Regions from separate parts of the Zoogloea oryzae genome, predicted to be linked through region 1. Evidence: predicted binding sites of a transcription regulator. Region 1 holds the regulator's gene; each other region holds the start of a gene.
What was found. Region 1 encodes FliA, which starts transcription of late flagellar genes. Its sites were predicted from a motif close to CTAAAGTTNNNNNNNNNNNNGCCGNTA; they were not measured.

Region 1 (7,520 bases):
ACGGTGCCCGAGTTGGACACGTTGTTGCTGATGGCGTCGAGGGCCTTGGAGGCGATGGAAAGACCGCTCAAACCTTGCTGGAATGCCATTTTCTGTCTCCGCTTAGAGAATCTGCTTGATGTCGGCGAGGCTCACCAGACCGCTGCCCACGTCGAGGGACACGCTGCCGCTGCTGGTACGCAGGACGCTGTTCACCGTGGAGATCTGGAGCGCGACGGGCTTCAGGGTGGTGTCACCCCGGGTCGCGGCCACGCTGATGGTGTAGTTGCCGCTGGCGGCCTGGGCGCCATTGGTGGTGAGGCCGTCCCACGAGAAGTTGTGCACGCCGGCATCCGCATCGCCCAGTTCGAGCTTGCGCACTTCGAGGCCGTTGGCATCCTTGATCGTCACCGTCACCTTGTCCGCCGCGCTGGGCAGCTCGAAGCCGCCGTAGGTCTTGCTGCCGCTGGTCAGGCTGAGGCTGTTGCCAGCGACCATCACGCCCTTGCCGACCAGCGCCGCGGCCTGCAGCACTTCGCTGGACTGGCTGTTCTGGAGCATCGAGGCGAGGGTGGTGTTGAGCTTGTCGAGACCATTGACCGTCTCGATCTGGGCCATCTGGGAGGTCATCTGGGCGTTGTCGACGGGGTTGAGCGGGTCCTGGTTCTTGAGCTGCTCGGTGAGCAGCTTGAGGAAGCGGCTCTGGGCGGCGTCGGTCTTGGACGCGGAGGAGCTGGAACCCTTCTGCAGCGCGGCGATGACGTCGGCGGACGTCGTGGAGCCGGTGGAATTGACGGTGCTCATGATTGTTCAGCTTTCGGTGTCTGGTTACTGGCCGATGGCGAGGGTCTTTTCCATCAGGCTCTTGGCCGTGCCCATCATGTCGGCGTTGGTCTGATAGGCGCGGGACGCGGAGATCATGTTGGTCATCTCCTCGACCACATTCACGTTGGGCATCGTCACGTAGCCCTCGGGATTGGCGGCGGGGTTCTTCGGGTCGTACACCATGCGCATCGGCGCGGCGCTCTCGACCACCTGGGTCACCCGCACGCCCTGGGCAGCCACGCCGGCACCGGGCATCGGGGTGGCGGCAAACACCACCTGCTTGGCCTTGTAGGGCTGGCCGTCGGCGCCCACCACGCTGTCGGCGTTGGCCAGGTTGCTGGCGGTGGTGTTGAGGCGCATCGACTGGGCATGGAGCGCCGAACCGGCCACCTGGAAGACGTTGAGCATGCTCATGGCGATCTCCTTACTGACCCTGGACGGCCATCTGCATGGAGCGCAGCAGGCCGTTGATGAAGGTCACGCTGGCCTGGTACTGCACCGAGTTCTCGGCGAAGGCGGCGCGCTCGGTGTCCATATTGACCGTGTTGCCATCCACCGCGCCCTGCTCTTCGGTGCGGTACTTGAGGCTGGCTTCCAGCGGGCTGGCGGCACCGCCGGCGATGTGGCGCTTGGCGGTGGTCTTGAGGGGCAGGCCGCTGGTCGCGCCGCCGAGGGCACCCGCCAGGGCTTCGCGGAAATCCACGTCGCGGGCCTTGAAGTTGGGCGTGTCGGCGTTGGCGATGTTGGAGGCGATCACCTGCTGGCGGTAGGCACGGGCGTTCAGTGCGGTCTGGTGGAAGCGCAGCGTTTCGTCCAGTCGGTTCGTCATCTCTGCCAAGTCCTCAAGTTTGTCGCCGTGTCCGCCGTAAGTTTTCGCAGACTGGCTGGCAGCTACACCTTTGCAGCTTCCGTGCCAGTCATCTTATGAGCCGCCCGGCCCCGTCGATGGGCCGAACAGGCGGCAATTCGCGCCCCAATTCCCATCCCTGCCTCCGGGTTTTGCCTCCCCGCCCCTGCCGCTGCGGCAAAGTTTGCCGGCACCTGCCGCCTCACCGGCACGCCTGCCGGCCTGCCCGAATAGGGCCGGGAAAGCGTCTCTGTTTCTGCCGCCGGAGCAGGCGCCCACATGTTCCAATGGCGTCATCGATTTTCTCCACGCCCGCGCCGTGACCCGCCTGATTCCCCTCCTCCTCGTGCTTCTCTGCCTCGCCACGCCGGCCTTCGCCCGCCAGGACGCCGCACCGGTGCGCGCCGAGGTGGGCCGCTTCCTGGCCACGCAGACCCGCAGCCTGTCGGGCGAGGTGAGCATCCAGGTGGGCGAGTTCAGCGCCGACAACCAGCTTGCGCCCTGCCTGCAGCTCGAAGCCTTCCTGCCGCCCAACGGCCGCGCCTGGGGGCGGATCTCGGTGGGCGTGCGCTGTCTGGCGCCAGTGAGCTGGTCGGCGTGGGTGCCGGCCGACGTGCGCGTGAAGGGCCCATACGTGGTCACCAACGGGCCGCTGGCTGCCGGCCAGATCGTCAGCCCCGGCGACCTGCGCGTCGAATCCGGCGAACTCACCGCGATGGCCGCCGACCTGATCACCGACCCGACCCAGGCCATCGGCCAGGCGGCCCGGATCAGCCTCGGCGCGGGGCGTCCGCTGGCCGCCAGCCACCTGCGCCAGCAGCCGGCAGTGATGCAGGGCCAGCCGGTCAAGGTCGTCTCCGGCGGCGCCGGATTCCAGGTGGCCAACGACGGCGTGGCCCTCAGTTCGGCCGCCAACGGCCAGGCCGCCCAGGTGCGCCTGTCGAACGGACAGGTCGTGCGGGGCATCGCCCGCAGCGGAGGCGTAGTCGAAATCACGCTGCCATGAAACCGCCCCCATCCCGAAGGACTCCAATGGGTTAAAGTTTCATCTCCACGAGTCGTATACCCAGTCGACTTATGGATGAAAGGGCAATGCCGTGAAGATCGATAACTCTGTCAAAGCGACCAGCAATCTGCCGTCCGGCGAAGGCCGCGCACGTGCTGCCAAGGAATCACCGAAGACTCAGGATTCCGCGGGTGGCGAACGGGTCGAACTGTCGTCCCTGTCTGCGCGCCTGCAGCAGATGGAAGAAACCATCGCCAACACCCCCGTGGTGGATAGCGCGAAGGTGGACGAGATCAAACAGGCGATGAGCGAAGGGCGCTTCAAGGTGGACACCGAAAAGGTGGCCGACGGCCTCATCGACAGCGTGCGTCAGATGCTGAACGCACAAACCGCCAAGGCGTAAGCGGGCATGGCCGTCGATCCCGGCTTCCACGCTCGCCTCGCCCAGCTCATCCAGGACGAGCGCCGCGGCATGCGCGGCTTCGTCGCCCTGCTTGAGCGGGAAGAGGCCTTGCTGGTGCATAGCCAGATTGACGCACTCGCTCTGCTTGCCGAAGAAAAGACCGCGCTCTACCGCGCCCTCCAGCGCCTGTCCGACGACCGGGTGGTGATGTTTGCCCGCCTCGGCGCGAAGGTCACGAACGAGAACATCCGCATCGTGCTCGCCAGCAATCCCGAGGCCCTCGCAGCCTGGGAAGACGTGGTTGCCCTGGCCGAAGAAGCCAAGGAGCGCAACCGGGTCAATGGTCAGCTGATCACCCAGCGCCTGCAGAACAACCAGCAGGCCCTCACGACCCTCCTCGCCGCCGCGGAGCACCCGCAGATCTACGGCCCGGACGGTCAGTCCCGCCCCACTGCCGGCAGCCGCCACTTCGGTTCGGTCTGATCCTCCCGGCGGATCGTCTTGAGCTATTTCGTCCAGCTTCGGGGTTGATCGCCACCCGGCGTTGTTGCGTCCACGCCCGGCTAGACGCGGAGCCGCGCCCTACTGCGCCGGCGGAGTTTGAGGCTTCGCCTCGGCCTCGGGCGCAACGGGCACCGGCGGCGCGGCATCGGATGGCAGGATCGAATCGGCGATGCCGGACGCCCTCACCCTCGACTGCACCTCAGGTTCGACCACCCGCGATTCGATCAGGATCGTCACCCGCCGGTTGCGGGCGCGCCCCTCGGGCGTGAGGTTGTCGGCCACCGGACGCTGGTCGCCGTAGCCGGCAGCCGTCAGCCGCGCTGGCCGTACGCCGCTTTCCACAAACAGTCGCACCACGCTCGACGCCCGCACGGCCGAGAGCTCCCAGTTGGAGGGGAAAGCCGCGGTGGCGATGGGAATCGTATCGGTGTGACCTTCGACGGTGATCGGAAACTCCGCCGGCGCCACCACCTGCCCGACCGCCCGCAGGGCCGTGACGGCATCGCGGCCGAGCTGGGCCTCGCCGGGATTGAACAGCACGCTGGCGTTGATCTCGACGGTGATGCCAAAGGCGCCCTCGGTCACCCGCACCTGGCCATCGGCCACCAGTGGGGCGAGCACCTTGCGGATCTCCTCGGCCATGTTCTTGACGCGCTCGGCCTTGGCCTTGCGCGCCTCCTCCACCTCGGGGCTGGGCGGCGGCGGGCTGGGGCGGATCGACGGGATCGGGGCGGACGACATCTGGGCGTTGTTGGACTGCACACCGAGCTTGCGGAAGGCATTCACCACCGAATCGGACATGATCCGGTACTTGCCCTCGTTGATCGACGAGAGCGAATACATCACCACGAAGAAGGCGAACAGCAGGGTGATGAAGTCGGCGTAGGAGACGAGCCAGCGCTCGTGGTTCTCGTGCTCGTCCTCGTGCTTGCGGCGCCGCGCCATCGCCCTACCCCGCGTAGCCCTTGAGGCGGCTCTCGATGATGCGCGGGTTGTCGCCGTTGGCAATGCCGACGAGGCCATCCACCAGCATCTCGCGCATTGAGGTGAGGGTGCCGATCACGCCGAGGAGCTTCTTCGAGACCGGCAGGAAGATCAGGTTGGCCGAGCCGACGCCGTAGATCGTCGCCACGAAGGCCACCGCGATGCCGGAGCCGAGCTTGGAAGGATCGGAGAGGTTTTCCATCACGTGGATGAGGCCCATCACCGCGCCCAGGATGCCGATGGTCGGCGCGTAGCCGCCGGCGGCTTCCCAGATCTTGGCGCCCTGCTTCATCTGGCCTTCCCAGGTGTCGATCTCGACCTCGAGCACTTCGCGCAGGCGATCGGGTTCGACGCCATCGACCAGCAGCTGAAGGCCCTTCTGGATGAAGGGATCGTCGATGGCGGGGATCTGGCTTTCGAGCGCCAGCAAGCCTTCCTTGCGGGCCACGTTGCTCCAGCGGACAACCTCGGCGATCAGCGCATCGTGATCCAGCCTGGGCGGCACGAAGACCCAGCGGACCATCTGCATGCCCAGCCGGAAGACCTTGAGCGAGCTTTGCAGCATCACCGCGCCGAGGGTGCCGCCGATGACGATGAGGAAGGCCGTCGGCTGGATCAACGAGCCGACGTGGCCACCTTCGAGCACCTGCCCGACGAGGATCGCGGCCAGCGCGAGGGTGATGCCGATCAGGCTGATGCTGTCCATGGAAACGCCCCGGGCCCGGTTCAGCCGGCGGCCGGGCGACGGCCACGGCCGCGCCCCTCACCCTTGGCCTTGGGCGCCGTCTGGATCGCGCCGGAGATGCGCGAGCGCAGGCGGGCGATGGCCTGGCTGTGGAGCTGGCACACGCGGGATTCTGAGACGCCGAGCACTTCGCCGATTTCGCGCAGGTTCATGTCCTGTTCGTAGTAGAGGCCCATCACGGTCTTCTCCCGCTCGGGCAGATCGTCGATGGCCTTGATGAGCACGTCGCGCATGTTGCTGTCGAGGAGCAGCGTGAGCGGGTCGTTGCCCTCGAGGGTGATGTGGCGTTCAAGGTAGTCGTCGTCGCCCTCGCCGCTGAAATCCTCGAAGTACACCAACTGGTAGCCACGGGCCTCCTGCAGCATGTGCTGGTATTCGGCCAGGGGCACGCCCAGCGAGTCGGCCAGTTCGGCCTCGGTCGGATGCCGCCCGTTGGCCTGTTCGAGCTGATGCACCGCCGCCTCGATGCGCCGCATGTCCCGGCGCAGGCTGCGCGGCAGCCAGTCGTTCTCGCGCAGGCCGTCGAGCATCGAGCCGCGGATGCGCTGCACCGCGTAGGTCTCGAACTGCGCGCCGAGGCCTTCTTCGTAGCGGTTGATGGCGTCGAGCAGGCCCAGCATGCCGTTCTGGATGATGTCTTCCACCTGCACGCTGGCCGGCAGCTTGGCCATCAGGTGATAGGCAATGCGCTTGACCAGCGGCGCGTACTGGACGACGAGTTGCTCTTTATCGAGGGTGCCGGAAGCGGTGTACATCTTTCGTCTGCTTTCTGGTCGGGTTTTGGAGTCGCGCGGCGCTCACACTACTCATCGGCAACGATAGGCTTTCATGCAGCCGACGACACAAGATTTCACAATTTCACTTTTTGCCGATTTCAACCGGCCACGCCGGCCTGGGACGACCAGGCGCGCAGACGGCGGATGAAGGCCTGGGCACCTTCGGCCGGGTGACGGGCACCGAGAGGCGTGGTCATGGCGTCGGCCAGGGGGTCGCGCTCGACCTCACCGCGCCACACCAGGGGCAGCCCCACGTGACGGGCGGTGAAGTCGTTGAGGCTGGCAAAGAGCGCGGTGGCGTCGGCCCGGTCGCGGGCGCCGCTGACGGCGATCTCCAGCGATCCGGCGCCGGCGGCGGCCAGGCCCTTGATCCACTGGCAGGCACCGCGGGCACCGACACCGCTCGCTTCCACCACCAGCAGGCGACGGCCGGCGGCGCGGGCGAAGGGGGTGAGGCTGCGCACGTCGCCGACGGTGTGGATCGCCAGCAGATCGGCACGGCGCTGGAGTTCGGCGATGCCGGCTTCGAGGCGGGCGTGCGGGGTCTCGTCGAGGAGCGGCACGGCCAGCACGGTGGCGGCGGCCGGCACGACCCACAGCCCGTCGGCCACCTCACGCATGGTTTCGGTCACGTCGTGCTGGCCCTGCAGGGCGCCCAGCAGGTCGCCGCCGTCGGGGTAGCCGAAGGCCGCCAGCAGCGAGCCGCGGTCGGGTGCGTGTTCGTCGATGGCCACCACCCGGCGGGCCCCTTCGGTGAGGGCGGTGAGGGTCTGGACAGCCAGGTCCCGCGGCGAGCGGCCCGAGGTGAACAGCGCCACCACGGCCGACGGGGTGCGGCGGAACAGGCGGCGCAGGCCGGCGGCCTGATCGGAGGCGTGCAGCATCTCAAAGCCCTCCGCGCAGCTGGGCCACCCCGGTCTGCCCCGCGTTGGCCATCATCAGGCCGGCTTCGAGGGGGTCGAGCCGAAAGGGCGAGTTGGCGGGCAGTTCGCGCAGCGCCTGGTCGAGGAGCGCGTCGCGGTCGGGCAGGTGGAGGTCTTCCGGCACGCGCTGGCCGTTGGCGACGTAATACACATTGACCTGGTGGCGCACGGCCACGTCGAGCACCGGCGCGAGGGACATGGCTTCGTCCATCTTGGTGAGGATCACGCCGGACAGATCGTCGCCGCCGTAGGCATTGACCACGTCGTCGAGGGTGTCGCCGCGGCTGGTGGCGTTGAGCAGCAGCAGGCGCGACACCTTGCCGGCGCCGGTGAGCATGGCGGCCTGTTCGGCGACCATCTTGTCGCGCTGGCTCATGCCCATGGTGTCGATCAGCACCATGTGCTTGTCGCGAAGGCTGGCGAGGGTTTCGCGCAGGTCGTTGGCGTCGCGCACCACATAAACGGGCACGCCGAGGATGCGGCCGTAGATGCGCAGCTGTTCGTGGGCGCCGATCCGGTAGCTGTCGG
Region 2 (7,520 bases), on a different contig from region 1:
CCCCCGCTTCGACGAGGAAATCCTGCAGAAGGTCTTCCATCCCGGAAAAATCGCTCATTGCATTGCTCCTTGCGGTCTGGCCCGCGCTCGCCGGCTCAGAAACCGAGACTTTCGAGCAGGTCGTCCACCTGCTCCTGGTTCGATACCACGTCGTCCCGACCGACTGCGCTGATCACCGGACCATTCATCAGACCTTCCGGTGCCTCGGCCTTGCGTTCGGCGGGCATTGCCTCGATGAGCACCTGCAGCAGCTGCTGCTCCAGCCCCTGGGCGAGGTCCACGACCTTCTTGATGACCTGGCCGGTGAGATCCTGGAAATCCTGGGCCATCATGATTTCCATCAGCTGGGCGTTGGTTTCGCGGGTGCCGCTGACCACGCTGCCGAGGAAATCGCGGGTTTCTCCAGCCAGGGCACGGAACTCGTCGGCGCTCATCTGTCGGGCGTAGAGGCGGTCCCAGCGGGCGCGCAGGGTTTCGGCGTCGGCGTGCACCTTGTCCTGGATCGGCTTGGCGATGTCGGTGGCGTTGAGCACCTTGCTCGCAGCCTGCTCGGTCATCTCGGCGATGTAGGCCAGACGCTGGCGGGCATCGGGAATGGCGTGGGCGGCTTCCTGCAGACTGCGGTCGTAGCCCAGTTCGCGCAAGGTATCGTGGAGCTGACGGGTCATCACGCCGATCCGGTTGAATACGTTGTCGCAGCTGTGGGGACGGGCCTCACCGGCAGCAGGCGCGTCGTGGTCGTGTTCGGCGGTGTATTCCTCCGCCACGGTATCGAACAGCGCCTGCAGGTCGTCGTCGTCACCCCCCGCGACGCTGGGGCTGGCGGCAGAACTGGCGACCACTTCGAGGCGCGGCTGGGCGCTCGCGGCGGAGGGTGTTCCGGAGATGCTGTCGAACAGCGCCTGCAGATCGTCGCTGTCACCGGATTCGTCAAATTTGAGACGTTTTGCCATGATGGAACTCCGTGCTGTCGAGGGCCGTCAGGCTGCCTTCTTGCCCATCTTCTCGAAGATCTTCTCGAGCTTTTCGGAAAGGGTTGCCGCCGTGAAGGGCTTGACGATGTACCCGCTGGCACCGGCCTGGGCCGCCGCGATGATGTTTTCCTTCTTCGCTTCGGCAGTGATCATCAGCACCGGCAGGTGCTTCAGGGCCGGCGTGGCCCGGATGTTCTGCAGCAAGGTGAGGCCGTCCATGTTGGGCATGTTCCAGTCCGTCACCACGAAATCGAAGGGCAGCGAGTTGAGCTTCTGCAGCGCGATCTGCCCGTCCTCGGCCTCGTCCACGTTGGTGAAACCGAGCTCCTTGAGCAGGTTGCGGACGATGCGCCGCATGGTGGAAAAGTCATCGACTACGAGAAATTTCATCTTGGGGTCCGACATGTTGTTGATCTCCGTTCAGTCCCGGCAGGAACGCATCAGCAGGGGGCGCAGGGTTTCGGCCAGGACGTCGGCGTCGAACTTGGCGACGTAGGAATCGACACCGACACTCTTGCCCATCGCCCGATTGGCTTCGGACGACAGGGACGAGTGCATGACAACCGGAATGCCTTCGAAGCGGGCATCCGATTTGATGTTGCGGGTGAGCACGTAGCCATCCATCTCGGGCATCTCGGCGTCCACCAGGATCAGATTGACCTCCTCGCGCAGATCGATGCCGCGCTGCTGGGCGTGGCTCGCCATGCCTTCGAGACGGGTCCAGGCTTCCAGCCCGTTGAGGGCGTGCTTGTGACGAACCCCCAGCTTGTCGAGGGTTTCGGCGATCTTCTTGCGGGCCACCGCGGAGTCATCCACGAAGAAGATGTTCACGTCGTGGCCACCTTCGAGGGGATGGATCTGGCCGACCACGGCCTCGCCGAAGGTGCTCGCCAGGATGGTTTCCACATCGAGGATGGACACCAGCTTGCCGTCCTGCAGCTCGGTGATGGCGGTGATGAAGTGGTGGCCGCTGGAGGTGACGTTGTCCGGCGCGCGGACCTTGTCCCATTCGACGCGGATGATGCGATCCACCTCGTGCACCAGGAAGCCCAGGGTGCGCTTGCTGTACTCGGTGACCATCATCGAGCCGCCCAGGGGCTCGCCCGGCACGGCAATGTCCATCACCTTGGCGAGGGCCAGCACGGGGATCACGTTGCCCCGCAGCGAGATCAGCCCTTCCACGCCGGCGGGCATATTGGGGGCCTTGGTGATGAAGGGCGCCCGGGACACCTCGCGGACCTTGAACACGTTGATCCCGAAAATCTCCTGGGTTCCCAGCGAGAACAGCAGGATTTCCATGCGGTTCGAACCCGCCAGCTTGGTCCTGGCGTCCACCGACTCCAGCAACCCGCGATCGACACGATCCATGTTCATCTCGCTCCTCTTTCGCTCACGCGGCCTTGGCCGCACTGTGCTGCGTGATCAGGCGGCGCAGAACCTCCGCCAGCCGCTGCGGCTCGAATTTGGCCACGTATTCATCCACCCCGACCGAACGGCCGAGCTGCTGGTTGGACATGCCCGACAGGGACGAATGCATGATGACCGGCACCCCCTCGAAGCGTGGATCGGTCTTGATCCGCTTGGTGAGGATGTAGCCATCCATCTCGGGCATCTCCACATCGGTGAGGATCAGGGCCAGCATGTCCTTGACCTTGCGCCCGCTGCTGCTGGCATACGAGGCGAGCTTCTCGAGCTCATCCCAGGCCTGACGGCCATTGACCGAACCCACGTAGCGCACGCCAAGGGCGTCGAGAGTCCGCTCGATCTGCTTGCGGGCCACCGACGAGTCATCTGCAAAATAGACCGTGACCGGCTCGTCCGCCACAATCGGTTCGATGCCCTTGAACAGGAACTCGTCGTCGTAGCGGGTGGTCTCGGAGAGCACCTTCTCCACATCCAGCAGCATCACCAGCTTGGGGCCGGGCAGTTCGGTCACCGCGGTGACGAGCCCGCCCAGGTTGGCGGTGAGCATGTCGGGCGGCACACGCATCTGCGACCAGTCGAGGCGCAGGATGGTATCCACCGCCTCGACCAGGAAGCCCTGGGTGTGCCCGTTGTATTCGGTGACGATCATGATGTCGCGGGGGGTATCGATGCCCATCCCGGCATACTTGGCCAGGTCGACCACCGGCACCAGCACGCCCCGCAGGCTGACCATGCCTTCGACCGACGACGGCATTTCGGGCGCGGCGGTGATCGGCGGCGTGCGCATCACCTCGCGCACCTTGAAGACGTTGATGCCGAACGTCTCGCGCCGGCCGGTGCGTGAATCCAGGCCAAGGGTGAACAGCAGGATTTCCAGCTTGTTGGTGCCCGCCAGCCGGGTACGCGCGTCAATGTTCTTGAGAAGTTCCGACATCACTCGATCTCCGTCGTGGACCGCCTGCCACCCTGATGGGGCAAGCTTCGACTTGAAATAAATATCGGCGGGGTAAGAATAATCTTGAGGCTGGGAAGCGCCTCTTCGAGAGCGGCCGCAGCACCCGCGCGCCCCCGCAGGACGCGTCATGCCGCACCGCGCGTCAGGCCCTGTAACCGATCCGGAAACCGCCCCAGTGGCGGCCGTTCACGTAAATCGGCGCAGAGATGTCGTGCATGATCTCGCCGGTATCACGGCGGTAGGTCTGGATCAGGAAGGGCATCTCGTTCTTGCCGCACTGCTTGCCCACCGGATCGTCGAAGATCCGCTTGGTCCGGCTGCCCACGATGTCCTTGTTGTAGTCACCGGTGAGCGGCTGGCAGAAGCGCTTGTTGTGGGTCGGCACATAGCCGTTGCGGTCGGTGCCGATGGCATAGACCATCTCGCCGTTGCCGTCCAGCAGGCGCTCCTGGAGGCTGGGGAAGAGCCGGTCGGTGAGCGCATCGAAGCGGGTGCTGTATTTCTGCGGACGGGTGCTGGGGATCGGCTTGTAGGCTTCGTCGAACAGGTCGGCCTCGCTGATCTGCCCGCTGGCGACCGCCCGCTCGAGCATCTCGCTGATCTGGCGGGAGGCTTCGCGGACAATGTCGGGCATCTTCTTGTGTACCACCATCGCCTGTTCGCCCGCCGGCCCGAGCTTGAAGACGCGGCGGATCTCCTTCAGGTTCACCGCCAGATCACGCAGGCTGGTGGCCTCGGCGAGGGTTTCCCGCGCGCCTTCCGAGTTGTGGCCGGCCATCTCCATGATCTGCCGCACGTGGCCGGCGATCTGCTCGGCCTCGTGGCTGTGGGTGGTGATGGCGACGGCGATCGCGTCGATCTTCTCCATCGTCTGCAGCGCGCCCTGGTTGATCTGGTCCAGCGAGCTTGCTGCCCGACGCGCCAGGTCGGCCCCGGCGTGGGCCTGCACGCTGCCCACGTCGATGGCGGCGATGGCACTCTTGGTCTCGGACTGGATCGCCGAGATCATGCTGCCGATCTCCCGGGTCGCCGACGAGGTGCGTTCGGCAAGCTTGCGCACTTCATCGGCCACCACCGCGAAGCCACGCCCCTGCTCGCCGGCCCGGGCGGCTTCGATCGCCGCATTGAGCGCCAGCAGGTTGGTCTGGTCCGCAATCTCGTGGATCACCTTGACGATGCCGCTGATGGCCTCGGAGCGCTCGCCCAGCGAGGCGATCACCCGGGCCGAATCGGCCACCGAGGCAGCGATGCGCTCGATCTCCCGCGAGGCGCTGGTCGCCACCTCGCCGCCCTGCACCGACAGCTCCCGCGCCGCCTGGGCGTTGGCCGCCGTCTGGCTGGCGTGGTCGGCCACCGCATTGACGCCGGCGGTCATCTGCTCGATCGCCACGGCCATGCTCTCGGCCGCGTCGCGCTGCCCGGAGGAGCCTTCCGCCACCCGGCCGGCGTAGCCCGACAGCAGGTCGGCCGCCTCATACACCCGCTGGGCGTCGAAGATCACCTTGCCGACGATGCCCTGCAGGCTCTCGATCAGCTCGTTGAAGACCAGCTCCACCTCGCCCACGTGGCCGCCGGAGACCGGCGCGCGGCGGGAAAGGTCGCCATCCCGTTGCATCGCCCGGATGGTGTCACGCATCTCGCCCAGGGGCTGCACGAACAGCACCCGACAGGCCATGATCGTCGCCACGCCGATGAAGACCCCGAGGGCCACGCTCACGCCCACGAAGCCGGCCGTCAGCGGAGCCCCGAAGGCCAGCCCGGCTCCCGCGGCACCAATGGCTGCGCACGATCCGATGGCGCCTGAAACAAGTTGAACTCGCATGATGTCCGGCCACTCCCCTGTCTCGAACGAAGACCGGACAGCGCAGCGCGCTACCGGCAACTCGACGGGCAGCCCGGTTGGGCGGCCCACAATATCGACGTTCTTATCGACAGGCCCCCGGGGAACTTAAGGGAGACCGACAGGAGAGACACCGCCGGCGCTACTTGAGCCCGTCGGCGCCCCGTTCGGCAAGGCGGAAGACCACGTCCACCCGGTTGCCGGAACCGCTGTAGCGCACGTCCTCGCAGACCCGCAGCAGCAGCGGAATGCCGCGGCCGTGGCCCTTGAGCATTTCTTCGGTGGTCGGCTCGCGCATGGCTTCCGCCACCTGCTGCTCGTGGTCGAAACCGGGGCCGGTATCGACGCAGCCGATGTGCAGCATCGGCGCCCGGTCGAGGCTCTGACGCAGGGTCAGTTCGAACTCGACCGCCCCCACCGCCAGCCGCGAGAGCCGGCGGGAGCGCTCTTCGAGAAACACGTCCATGCCCTCCGCCCCGACCTTGAGGGACGAAGGCAGGCGCAGCAGGCCATGATCCAGCGCGTTGTTGAAGAGTTCGGACAGCACCAGGAACAGGCGCCCGGTGAACGGCCGCACGCCCTCGAACTGCTCGATGGCGCCGAGGATCAGCGGCACCGCGTCGAGGCGCTTGAGGTCGGTCGCCCCCAGGCGCAGCACCAGCCGCCAGTCGCTGGTGTTGAACGGCGCCACCGCCTCGCCCGGCAGCTGGCTGGGCACCCGGCTGGGGGAGTCGGCCAGGGCGATCTGGGCGATGGAGATGTCGTCCCGGGGCGGGTTGCCGCCGGTGAGCTGATGGACGATGTCGATGAGACGCGGCAGGCGGGCATCGGCTTCAAGCCCTTCGAGCGCGCCCCCGAGCCCTTCGACGCCCAGGGCCGCGCCCTCGGCGTCCTCCTGCTCGATGAGGCCGTCGGAGAACAGCAGCAGGTGGTCGCTGGGATTGACGACGTGGGTGTCGACGGTGCCGTCGAACTCGTCGTCATCCACCACCCCGAGGGGAAAGTGGTGGCGGTTGAAATGGATGCGCACTCCGCCATCCGGACGCACCAGCAGCGGCCCCGGATTGCCGCCGTTCCAGACGGTCACGTAGCGCTCACGGAAATTGACGGCGACCAGGGTGGCCGCAATGAAGCGATCAACCGGCAGCAGCGCGCGCACCTTGCTGTTGATCTCGCGGGCGATGGCGTCGATGCCGAAACCCCGCTCGGTCATCCGGTAGAAGGGTGCAGTCACCGGCAGCACGTTGAGCGACGCGGCCAGGCCATGACCGGCGCCGTCGGCGAGGAGCACGTGGAGTACGTTGGCGGGGGTTCGGGCGGCGGCGATCAGGTCGCCGGAGAATTCGGCCGCCGAGGCGATGAAGTGGGACAGCGCAGGATCGCCCAGGGCCTCGCGGTTGATCAGGCGCTCCATCACGAAGCGCGCCAGCCGCTGCTCTTCTTCCTGGAGGCTGCGGTAGCGGGCGAGCTCGCGGTTGCGCGCCTCGGCCTGCCGCTGCATGGCCTTGAGCCGGAGGATCACCCCGAGCTTGGCGCGCAGCATTTCGCGGGAGGCGGGCTTGCAGAGGTAGGCGTCGGCGCCCGCTTCGAGGGCACGCATCTGCGTCGCCTCATCCAGGCTGCCGGTGAACACCAGGCTGGGAATCCAGCTGCCGTCGGTCCGCATCCGGACCGTCTGGAGCAATTCAATGCCGTCCATGCCGGGCAGGCCGACATCGGTCATCAGAACGTCGGGGTAAGCCCGGGCGATGTGCGCAAGCGCCTCTTTGGCCGTGCTGACACCAGCGACACGGTGACCAAGGGCCACCAGATCCCGACGGATCAGGAAAAGATCGTCGGGATTGTCATCTACAACAAGAATGAAGAGGGATTCGGGGTCTTGCTCGGCCACCGCTACACGATCGGGAAGAGCTTGCCGAAGTTGGCGATGTCCAGAACCTGCCGCACGCTGCCACGGGCATTGGCCAGGCAGACAGTCTTGCCGGAGGTCTTGGCCTTGTCGCGGAGCATCAGCAGCATGCCCAGCGCAGAACTGTCGAGGTAGGCGACGTTGCCGAGATCGACGGCGACCTCGGTGGTGCCGGGGCTGCCCAGGGCCTTGTCCACCGCATCGCGGAATTCCCGGTGGGAGTTGAAATCAAACCGCCCGGAGAGCTGAATCCTGGCCTGACTCTGCTGGGTGCTGACGCTGGTATCCATTTCTAGCCTCTAATTGTACGTTCTACTTACCACATCACCGGCTCGCGCCGGCCATCGCTCAATTCATGCCCTCAGACCCCGGCGTTCGATCCCGCGCAGACGGGAGATCACACGTTGCCCGATTTCC
Region 3 (7,520 bases), on a different contig from region 1:
AGACGGCCCGGGGCGTGACGTGGCTGACGACCAGCTCGAGGGTGTCGCCGGCCTTGACGGACTGGGGCAGGGCCAGGGTGACTTCGCGCCCGTCGACCCGGGCGAGGAAGGTGTTATCGGCGCTGGTGGCCTGGAGGTTGGCGACGATGCGCTGACCAGGGGTGAAATCGGGGAGGTGGTTCGAGATGCCCTTGACGCGGGCCAGGGGGGCGACGGTGGGTTCGCCCTGAAAGAAACTGGCCTCGGTGAGCATCCGGAGGCGGGCTGCGAGATCGCCGGGAATCATGACGGCCTCGTCAGCCCGCCCGCACTGGATCAGGCGTCGCCGTCGTTGTCGCCGTAGGCGTTGCGCAGATTGCGTTCGCGCACGCCGCCGGAGAGCATCTGGCGGACGCTGTCCATCCACGGCTCGGTGTGGACGCGGACTTCCTTGTCGTCGTCGAGGATGCGCCGGATCAGGGCGATCTTGCGGGCGCGCTCGTCTTCGGACATGCGTCGGGGGCGGCTCGGAAAGGCCAGGGCCTCTTCGACGCCGATGCGGTCGCGCAGGGAGGCGACCTGCTTTTCAAGGCGCGTCAGGCGATCCCAGTCGTTGGCGCGCGCCGCATCCACCATTTCGGTGGAGTAGTTGCTCATCTGTTCCAGGAGGGCGAGGGAACTCATGAAGATGTCTCCGGCAATCTAACGGTCTGCCTGGTCGGAATTGCCGATGGCGGCCCAGGCGTCTTTCAGTTCGGTGAGCAGTTGAGTGACTTCGTCCATCGCGGGCCGGCTGTTGTGCAGGTTAGCGTAGAGAAGTCGCTGCGTCATGTAGTCGTAGAGGGAAGCGAGGCGCTGGGCGAGTTCGCCGCCGGCCTCGTAGTCGAGACTGACCTTGAGTCCGTTCAGGATGATTTCGATGGCCTTCGAGATCGCCGTGCCCTTGCCGGGGACGTCCTTGTTCTCGAGGGCGATGGCGGCCGTCCCGACCTGCAGGATGGCGCCGTCGAAAAGCATGAGGATCAACTTGTGGGGGTCGGCGGTGGAAACGCCGGTTTCGACGCCTACTGCGCTGTAGGCAGCAGCGCCGCGACGGGCCGCGAGTCCAAACGACATGTAGTTGCTCTCCGGTCGGGGTTAGTTGCTGGCCATGCTGCTGAGAAGGCTCAACTGCTGTGACAGGTAACTGCTGGTGGTCGTCATGCTGGTCATGCTGGTGTCGAGCGCGGTGAACTTGGCGCGGTAGGTCTTTTCGATCATGGTCAGGCGCGTCTCGAAGGCGTCGATCTGATTGCCCATGGATTTGATGCTGCTGTTCAGGCCGTCGGTGCGGCTGGCGATCACCCCGTTGCTGGCGAGCAGGTTGGTGGTGGTCGTCTTCATCGTGCTGCCGAAGGCGCCGATCACTGCGGCGGTGGCCGAAAAGTTGGCGCTGGCCGCCTTGTCGAACTTGGCGCTGTCGATCTTCAGGCTGCCGTCGGTCTGAAAGGCGATGCCGATGTCGCTGAGGGTCTTGAAGGTGGCGCCGCTGAGCGAAGCGGGAACGCTGCCGATGGTGTTGCGCACCTGGGACTGGATGCTGCGCAGGGTCGAGTCGCCGTTGAGCACGGCCGCCGTCTTGGTGCTGGCGTTGTAGGCGCCCAGGTTTTTCAGCGAGGTGTTGAGGCTGTTGTAGGCGTTGATGAAGGTGTCGAGCTTGCTCTTCAGGTCGGTGTTGTCGCGGGTGACGGAGAGGGTGGTGGTGCCGGTCTTGGTGAGCTCGAGGTTCACCCCGTCAATGGCGTTGGTGATCGAGTTGCCGCTGGTGGCGATCGACACGCCCTGGATCTTCACCGCCGCGTCGCTGGCGGCGAGGGTCTGGTTGAAGGCGCTGGAGGCGGCGATCGGCGAGCCCGGTGCGGCAGCGTCGATGAAGGTGGCGGTGCCGCCGATGGTCACCGCGTTGGCGGTGCCGCCGGACGTGGCGGTGAGCAGCAGGTTCTGCTTGCCGCTGGTGTCGGTGACGATGGAGGCGCTCACGCCGGGCTCGGCCTTGTTGATGGCGTCGCGCACGGCCGCCAGGGTGTTCTGGCTGCTTTCCAGGGTGACGGTGGTGGTCGTGCTGCCCTTGGTGAAGGTGAGCGTGCGGCTGCTGTCGGTGCCGAAATCGAGCGCCGTGTCGCCGGCGGCGAAGGTCTTGCCCAGCGCGTAGCGCTGGCTGGTGGCCAGGGCGGTGACTTCGAGGGAGTAGCTGCCGGCAACCGCCGAGCTGGTCGTTGTTGCCGTTGCGATGGTCGAATCGGCAAGAGTTGCCTTATAGGCGGACAAAGATGCCGTTGCCGTGCTGCCGGTTGCCGGTGTCAGGGCCTTGGCGGCGGTCTGCAGGGTGGACAGCGCGCTCTTGAGCGTGCCGAGGGCGGAGATCTTCGATTCGTAGCTGCTCTGGCGCGACTGGAGTTTCGTAAGGGGCTGTTTTTCAACAGACATCAGCGAACTGACGAGCGATTCGACGTTGATTCCCGAGCCGACTCCAGCTGATGAGATTGTGGCCATGATGGACCCCTTGTGGTGCGGTGAAGCGATTGACGGAAATTACGACCGCACCCCGGAAAACTTGAGTGTGGTCGCGTGTTGTCAGTTGGAATGCATTAGTCGTGCCAGGTTCAGCTGTCCGGCATGTTGTGGCAAAAAAAATCCCACCTCGAGGGTGGGATCAAATCTGCGCCAGGGGAGGGTCTGGCGGCTTGGGGTGTCCGGATCAGGCCTGCTGTTTGACGAGCAGCCCCTGCAATTTGTCGAGCGCCTTGGCGATGGCCAGCACCTCTTCCGACGGAATCTGCCGGATGAGCTTTTTGGACTCGGTGTCCACCACCTTGACGATGGAGACGCCCAGGTCTTCGTCGATGGAGAACTGCAGGCTGTTGGCGGTCTGCTTGATGACGTCCTGGATCTGCTTGACCGCCTGGTTGAGTTGTTCGTTGCTCGGGGGCGCGACCTTGCCGGTCTGGGCGGTGCTCTGGGATGCCTGAACCGCGCCGGTGCTTGCGGCGTTCTCGGTTGCACGGGAGGCGCCGGCGCCCGTCGAGGCATTGACGGGTGGCACATACTGCGCGCTGCTTGTGCCGACTGGCTGGATGCTCATGCTCATCTCCCCCTTGTGCTGGCGGCGCCGCCGCCCTGTGGGCGGCCGCGCACGTCAGGGTTACGTCTGTATCGCGTTACTGGAGCAGGGACAGCACGTTGTTCGGCATGCTGTTGGCCTGCGAGACCATCGCGGTGCCAGCCTGCTGGAGGATCTGGGCGCGGGTCATGTTGGCGGTTTCCTTCGCGAAGTCGGCATCCATGATCCGGCCGCGGGACGCTTGCGCGTTTTCGGAGGCGACGGACAGGGTCTGCACGACCGAGCTGAAGCGGTTCTGGACAGCACCCCAGGTGGCGCGGGCGGTGTTCAGGTTGTTGATCTGGGTGTCGATGCTCGCAATCGCTGCGGTCGCGGCGCCGACGCTGGAGACGCTGCCGGACACCGCGGCGGACACGCCGGACAGGGTGACCGCGCTGCCCTGGACCGTGATGGTGTCGGTGGCGGCAGTGCCCGCGCCGACCTGGAAGGTCACGGCAGAGGTGAGGTTCAGCACGTTCTGGCCGTTGAAGGTGGTGCCGCCGACGACGCGCTGGATTTCCGACTGCAGCTGCTGGAATTCGGTGTCGAGGTTGGCCTGGTCACCCGAGGTGTAGGTGCCGTTGGCAGCCTGGACGGCCAGTTCGCGCATCCGCTGCAGGTTGTCGGTGACGGCCTGCATTGCCGATTCGGCGGTCTGCGCCATCGAGATGCCGTCGTTGGCGTTGCGGATCGCAACGTCGAAACCCTTGGCCTGGGAGTTCATGCGGTCGGCAATCGCCAGACCGGCAGCATCGTCCTTGGCGCTATTGACGCGCAGGCCGGAGGACAGGCGCTGGACCGAGGTCGCCAGGCTGGCCTGGGACGTGGAAAGGTTGCGTTGCGCATTCAGCGACATCGCATTGGTGTTGATAGTGGCAGCCATTTTGGTTCTCCTTAATTCCGTTCAAGATAAGCGACGAGGCTTAACTTTGGTTCGCCTTGCCCGGTGTGTGTAAGGCAACCGCCGTTGAATTCATTAACGGAGTTGGCTGGCGCTACTTTAGAAGAAATGTTGACATTTTCGTTTTCGTGTGCTTTGCGTTTTTTCTGCGGATTACCGCTTGGCTTTTGATAGCGGCTCAGAAAATCAAAGCTTTAGCACCAAAAATCACGAACCGGCGCGGTTTTCCGGCCGGTTGTCGATATGCTTTCGGGGTGGGGGCGATGCCCTTCAGGGGCCGTAGGCCGCAAACCAGCTTGTGGCGTGGTTTTCGAGGATGTAGCCGTCGCGCACCCAGGCCTGCAGCAGGCGCCCGGCGTGCTGCAGCGCGGCAGGGTCGGCGAGCTGTTCGCGGATCGTGCTGATCCACTTTTCGGGCTCGTTGGGCAGGCGGGTGACCGGGGCGTTCTGGTAGGGATAGATGTCGGTGCAGATCACCGGCCAGCCCATCGCGCCGTATTCGAGCAGGCGCAGGTTGCTCTTGCACTCGTTGAAGGCATGGATCTCGAGGGGGGCGATGGCCAGGTCCAGGTCGAGCCGGGCCAGGGCCTGGGGATAGGTGCGGAAGTCCTGCACGAAGCCGTGGGACTCGCGCACGAAGGGCTTGAGGGGCTCGGGGCACATGCCCATGAAGATCCAGTCCACCTCGTCGGCCAGGGCTTCGACCACCGGGTAGATGAGTTCCAGATCGCCCAGATGCTGCTGGGCGCCGGCCCAGCCGACGCGCGGCCTCTTGCGCGGCAGGCGCGGCGGGGCGACGTCGTTCCAGAGGGCGCCTTCGAGGCAGTTGGGCATGATCCGGATGTCGTCGATCATGTCGGCGCAGATGTCGGCCAGCGGCCGGGTGCTGACCACCAGCCGGTCGGCGAGGCCGAGGGTGCGGCGCAGGCGCGGGCGGGCGTCCTTGAAGCCGGCCTTGTAGAAGGAGTTCTTCTTGGGCAGCGCGGTGATCAGGTCGTCGATGGTGATGATGCGCCGCACCTGGGGCATGAAGCGCTTGTAGGCTTCGAGGGCGTCGGTCTGCGGATCGTCGAGCGGCTGGTGCATGATGATCGCGTCCGGCGCGGCGCGGGCCAGTTCTACGGGCGACAGGATGCGTACCGAGAAGGCCTTGGGCGGTTCGCAGATCATGGTCTGGGCGAGGCCGGCCTGGCCAATGGCGCGCAGCGGGGCGCGCAGGCGGTATTCGCCGGCGCCGCCAGTGAGCGGCACGCCGAGGATGCGGGGCCGGTCGTGGAAGTGGGTGTCCCAGTCGATGGGGGCCACATGCTCGGGCTTGAAGGGATCGGCGAGGCTCAGGTTGCGGTTGTAGGCCGGGTCGTGGGCGAGCTTCGGCAGCCAGCGTTCGAGCAGGCGGTCGTTGGCGGCCATCGCGCCCAGCAGGTCGGCGAGCATGCCGTCGGGCTTGCGCTGGCGGGCCTTGAGGGAGATGGCGTCGAAGTGGACCAGCATCGAGTAGGGCGTCCACACGATCTTGCTGCCGGCTTCGCGGGCGCGCAGGCACAGGTCGAGGGTGCCGTGGGAGAGCGGGAAGCCTTCGACGTCGATGCCGCCCAGCTGCTCGAACAGGCTGCGCCGCACGAGCAGGGCCGAGCCGCACACGGCGCTGACGTTCTGGTCGCACAGGGCGCGGGCCATGTAGCCTGGATCGGTGATCTCGAGGTCGTTGTTCCAGGGGCTGCCGGCGCTGCCGCGCAGGCCGAGCACCCAGCCGGTGTGCTGGACCTTGGCGGTTTCCGGGTAGGTGAGGCGCGGGCCGACGATGCCGACTTCCGGTCGCATGGCGAGGTCCATCATGCGGACGAGCCATTCGTCCTGCACGACGTGGGTGTCGTTGTCGAGGAACAGCAGGTAGTCGCCGTGGGCGGCGGCGGCGCCGGTGTTGGCCCCGCGGGCGTGACTGAACTCGCCGGGGCAGGCCACGACGCGGCAGCGGCCGGCCCAGCGGGCGTCGCTCTCCAGCCCGCGCAGGAAGGCGACGGCGTCGGGGTCGGTGCTGTCGTTATCGACGACGACGAGCTCGTAGTTCGGGTAATCGGTGCGGGTGGCGATGCTGTCGAGCAGCGGGCGCAGGTATTCCTCCCGGTCGCGGGTCTGGATGACGATGCTGACGAGGGGCGCGTCGGCCCAGCGGTATTGCACGCGACGGGTGCCGAAGGAGGCGCCGTCGTGGATCACCGCGTCGAGGCCGTGGCGGGCGAGGTGGTCGGCGAGGGCGGTCTTCTCGGCGGCCGGGTTCATGGTGCGCGCCGAGGCCCGAGGCAGGTGGGCGAGCATCTGGTCGATGTGGCCGATGGCGGCTTCGCCGGCGTGGTCGAGCACCCGCAGGGCGAGGTCGTAGTTTTCGGCGCCGCTGTGGCTGCCGTAGCGGCCGGCGGCCAGGAAGGCGTCCTTGGCGACCACCACGAAGCTGCCGAAGTAGGCCTGGGCGCGCAGCAGGTCGAGGTTGAAGTCGGGTTTGAAGCAGGGCTGGCTGTAGCGGCCGTCGGGTTCGCGGGTGTCCTCGTCGGTGTAGATGAGGCGCCAGTCGGGGCGGATGTTGATGTAGTCGGCGACGACCTGCAGGGTGTGCGGCTCGAAGGTGACGCCCGGCTCGATGCGGGCCAGCCAGCTGCCGGGCGAGGCGGCGGCCATCTCGTCGAGCACGTAGTCGATGTGGGCGGCGTCGCGCAGGGCAAGCCACTGCAGGTTGGGGATGTCACCGAGGCCATCCGGCGTGGGCAGCACGGTGGCGACGGTGAGCAGCCACTCGGGGTAGAGCTGCGCGGCGAGGCTGTCGAGGGTGTCGGCGAGGAGGTTCTCCTCGCCCGGATGGACGGCCATCAGCAGGTGGATGCCCGGGCGGTTCTTCCAGGTGAGCACCATGCGCTCGGCGAGCAGCTGGGCGTCGATCTCCTGCAGCGTGCGGCGGGCGCGCCAGGTTTCGTAGCGTTGGCGGGCTTCGATCTGGGCGGGGCTGTCGGCCGGTTTGGGCGGGCAGGCATGCACCGGCATGGCCTGGGTCTGGGCGACGAAGCGCTCGAGTTGTTGCCAGAAGCGGGTTTCGGTTGCCTGGTAGGTCTGCGCCATGCGGCCGACGGTCTGGCGGGCACGTTCGACCTCGGCCGGGCTGTCGTCGAGGGCGAAGCCGTCGTTGCCGAGTTCCTCGGCGCTCAGGAGGACGCCGTTGAAGTAGGGCGACGGAAGGATGATGGCGGGGCAGCCGCAGAGGGTGGCTTCGAGGGCGATGGCGGTGGATTCGAAGCAGTAAACCGCCTCGCTGCGGCGGAACAGGGCGGCGAGTTCTTCGTGGGTCTCGGGCCAGCTGGCGGTGATGAGCGTGGCGCGGGCGGCGAGTTCGGGATAGCACGCGAGGCCGGCCTGGTGTCGGCCCGGATAAAGCAGCACACCGCTTCGCCGGTGATCGTCGGGGTTGTCGAGGTTGTGGAAGCAGCGGGTGTCGATCGGCGGCAGGAACAGGAT

Region 2: a site for FliA is predicted at 3,396-3,422, ahead of QQK25_RS15820 (chemotaxis protein). Genes of this name have one in related genera too.
Region 3: a site for FliA is predicted at 4,096-4,122, ahead of QQK25_RS06470 (flagellin N-terminal helical domain-containing protein). Genes of this name have one in related genera too.

Annotation. Positions count from the first base shown of each region.
Region 1 is NZ_BSPX01000038.1:37,360-44,879, forward strand. It holds gene QQK25_RS13245 (flagellar hook protein FlgE) at 1-89, opposite strand, end outside; gene QQK25_RS13250 (flagellar hook assembly protein FlgD) at 103-783, opposite strand; gene flgC (flagellar basal body rod protein FlgC) at 808-1,218, opposite strand; gene flgB (flagellar basal body rod protein FlgB) at 1,229-1,633, opposite strand; gene flgA (flagellar basal body P-ring formation chaperone FlgA) at 1,971-2,657, shown strand; gene flgM (flagellar biosynthesis anti-sigma factor FlgM) at 2,749-3,060, shown strand; gene QQK25_RS13275 (flagella synthesis protein FlgN) at 3,067-3,543, shown strand; gene motD (flagellar motor protein MotD) at 3,643-4,509, opposite strand; gene QQK25_RS13285 (flagellar motor protein) at 4,514-5,254, opposite strand; gene QQK25_RS13290 (RNA polymerase sigma factor FliA) at 5,275-6,048, opposite strand; gene QQK25_RS13295 (MinD/ParA family ATP-binding protein) at 6,168-6,953, opposite strand; partial or broken gene flhF (flagellar biosynthesis GTPase FlhF) at 6,955-7,520, opposite strand, start outside.
Region 2 is NZ_BSPX01000053.1:20,124-27,643, reverse strand. It holds gene QQK25_RS15840 (chemotaxis protein CheA) at 1-58, opposite strand, end outside; gene cheZ (protein phosphatase CheZ) at 96-953, opposite strand; gene cheY (chemotaxis response regulator CheY) at 981-1,379, opposite strand; gene QQK25_RS15825 (chemotaxis protein) at 1,395-2,348, opposite strand; gene QQK25_RS15820 (chemotaxis protein) at 2,365-3,333, opposite strand; gene QQK25_RS15815 (methyl-accepting chemotaxis protein) at 3,497-5,176, opposite strand; gene QQK25_RS15810 (fused response regulator/phosphatase) at 5,337-7,085, opposite strand; gene QQK25_RS15805 (STAS domain-containing protein) at 7,088-7,393, opposite strand; gene QQK25_RS15800 (protein-glutamate methylesterase/protein-glutamine glutaminase) at 7,457-7,520, opposite strand, start outside.
Region 3 is NZ_BSPX01000013.1:36,238-43,757, reverse strand. It holds gene fliK (flagellar hook-length control protein FliK) at 1-286, opposite strand, end outside; gene QQK25_RS06490 (flagellar protein FliT) at 316-663, opposite strand; gene fliS (flagellar export chaperone FliS) at 682-1,095, opposite strand; gene fliD (flagellar filament capping protein FliD) at 1,117-2,511, opposite strand; gene QQK25_RS06475 (flagellar protein FlaG) at 2,717-3,100, opposite strand; gene QQK25_RS06470 (flagellin N-terminal helical domain-containing protein) at 3,177-4,001, opposite strand; gene QQK25_RS06465 (glycosyltransferase) at 4,290-7,520, opposite strand, start outside.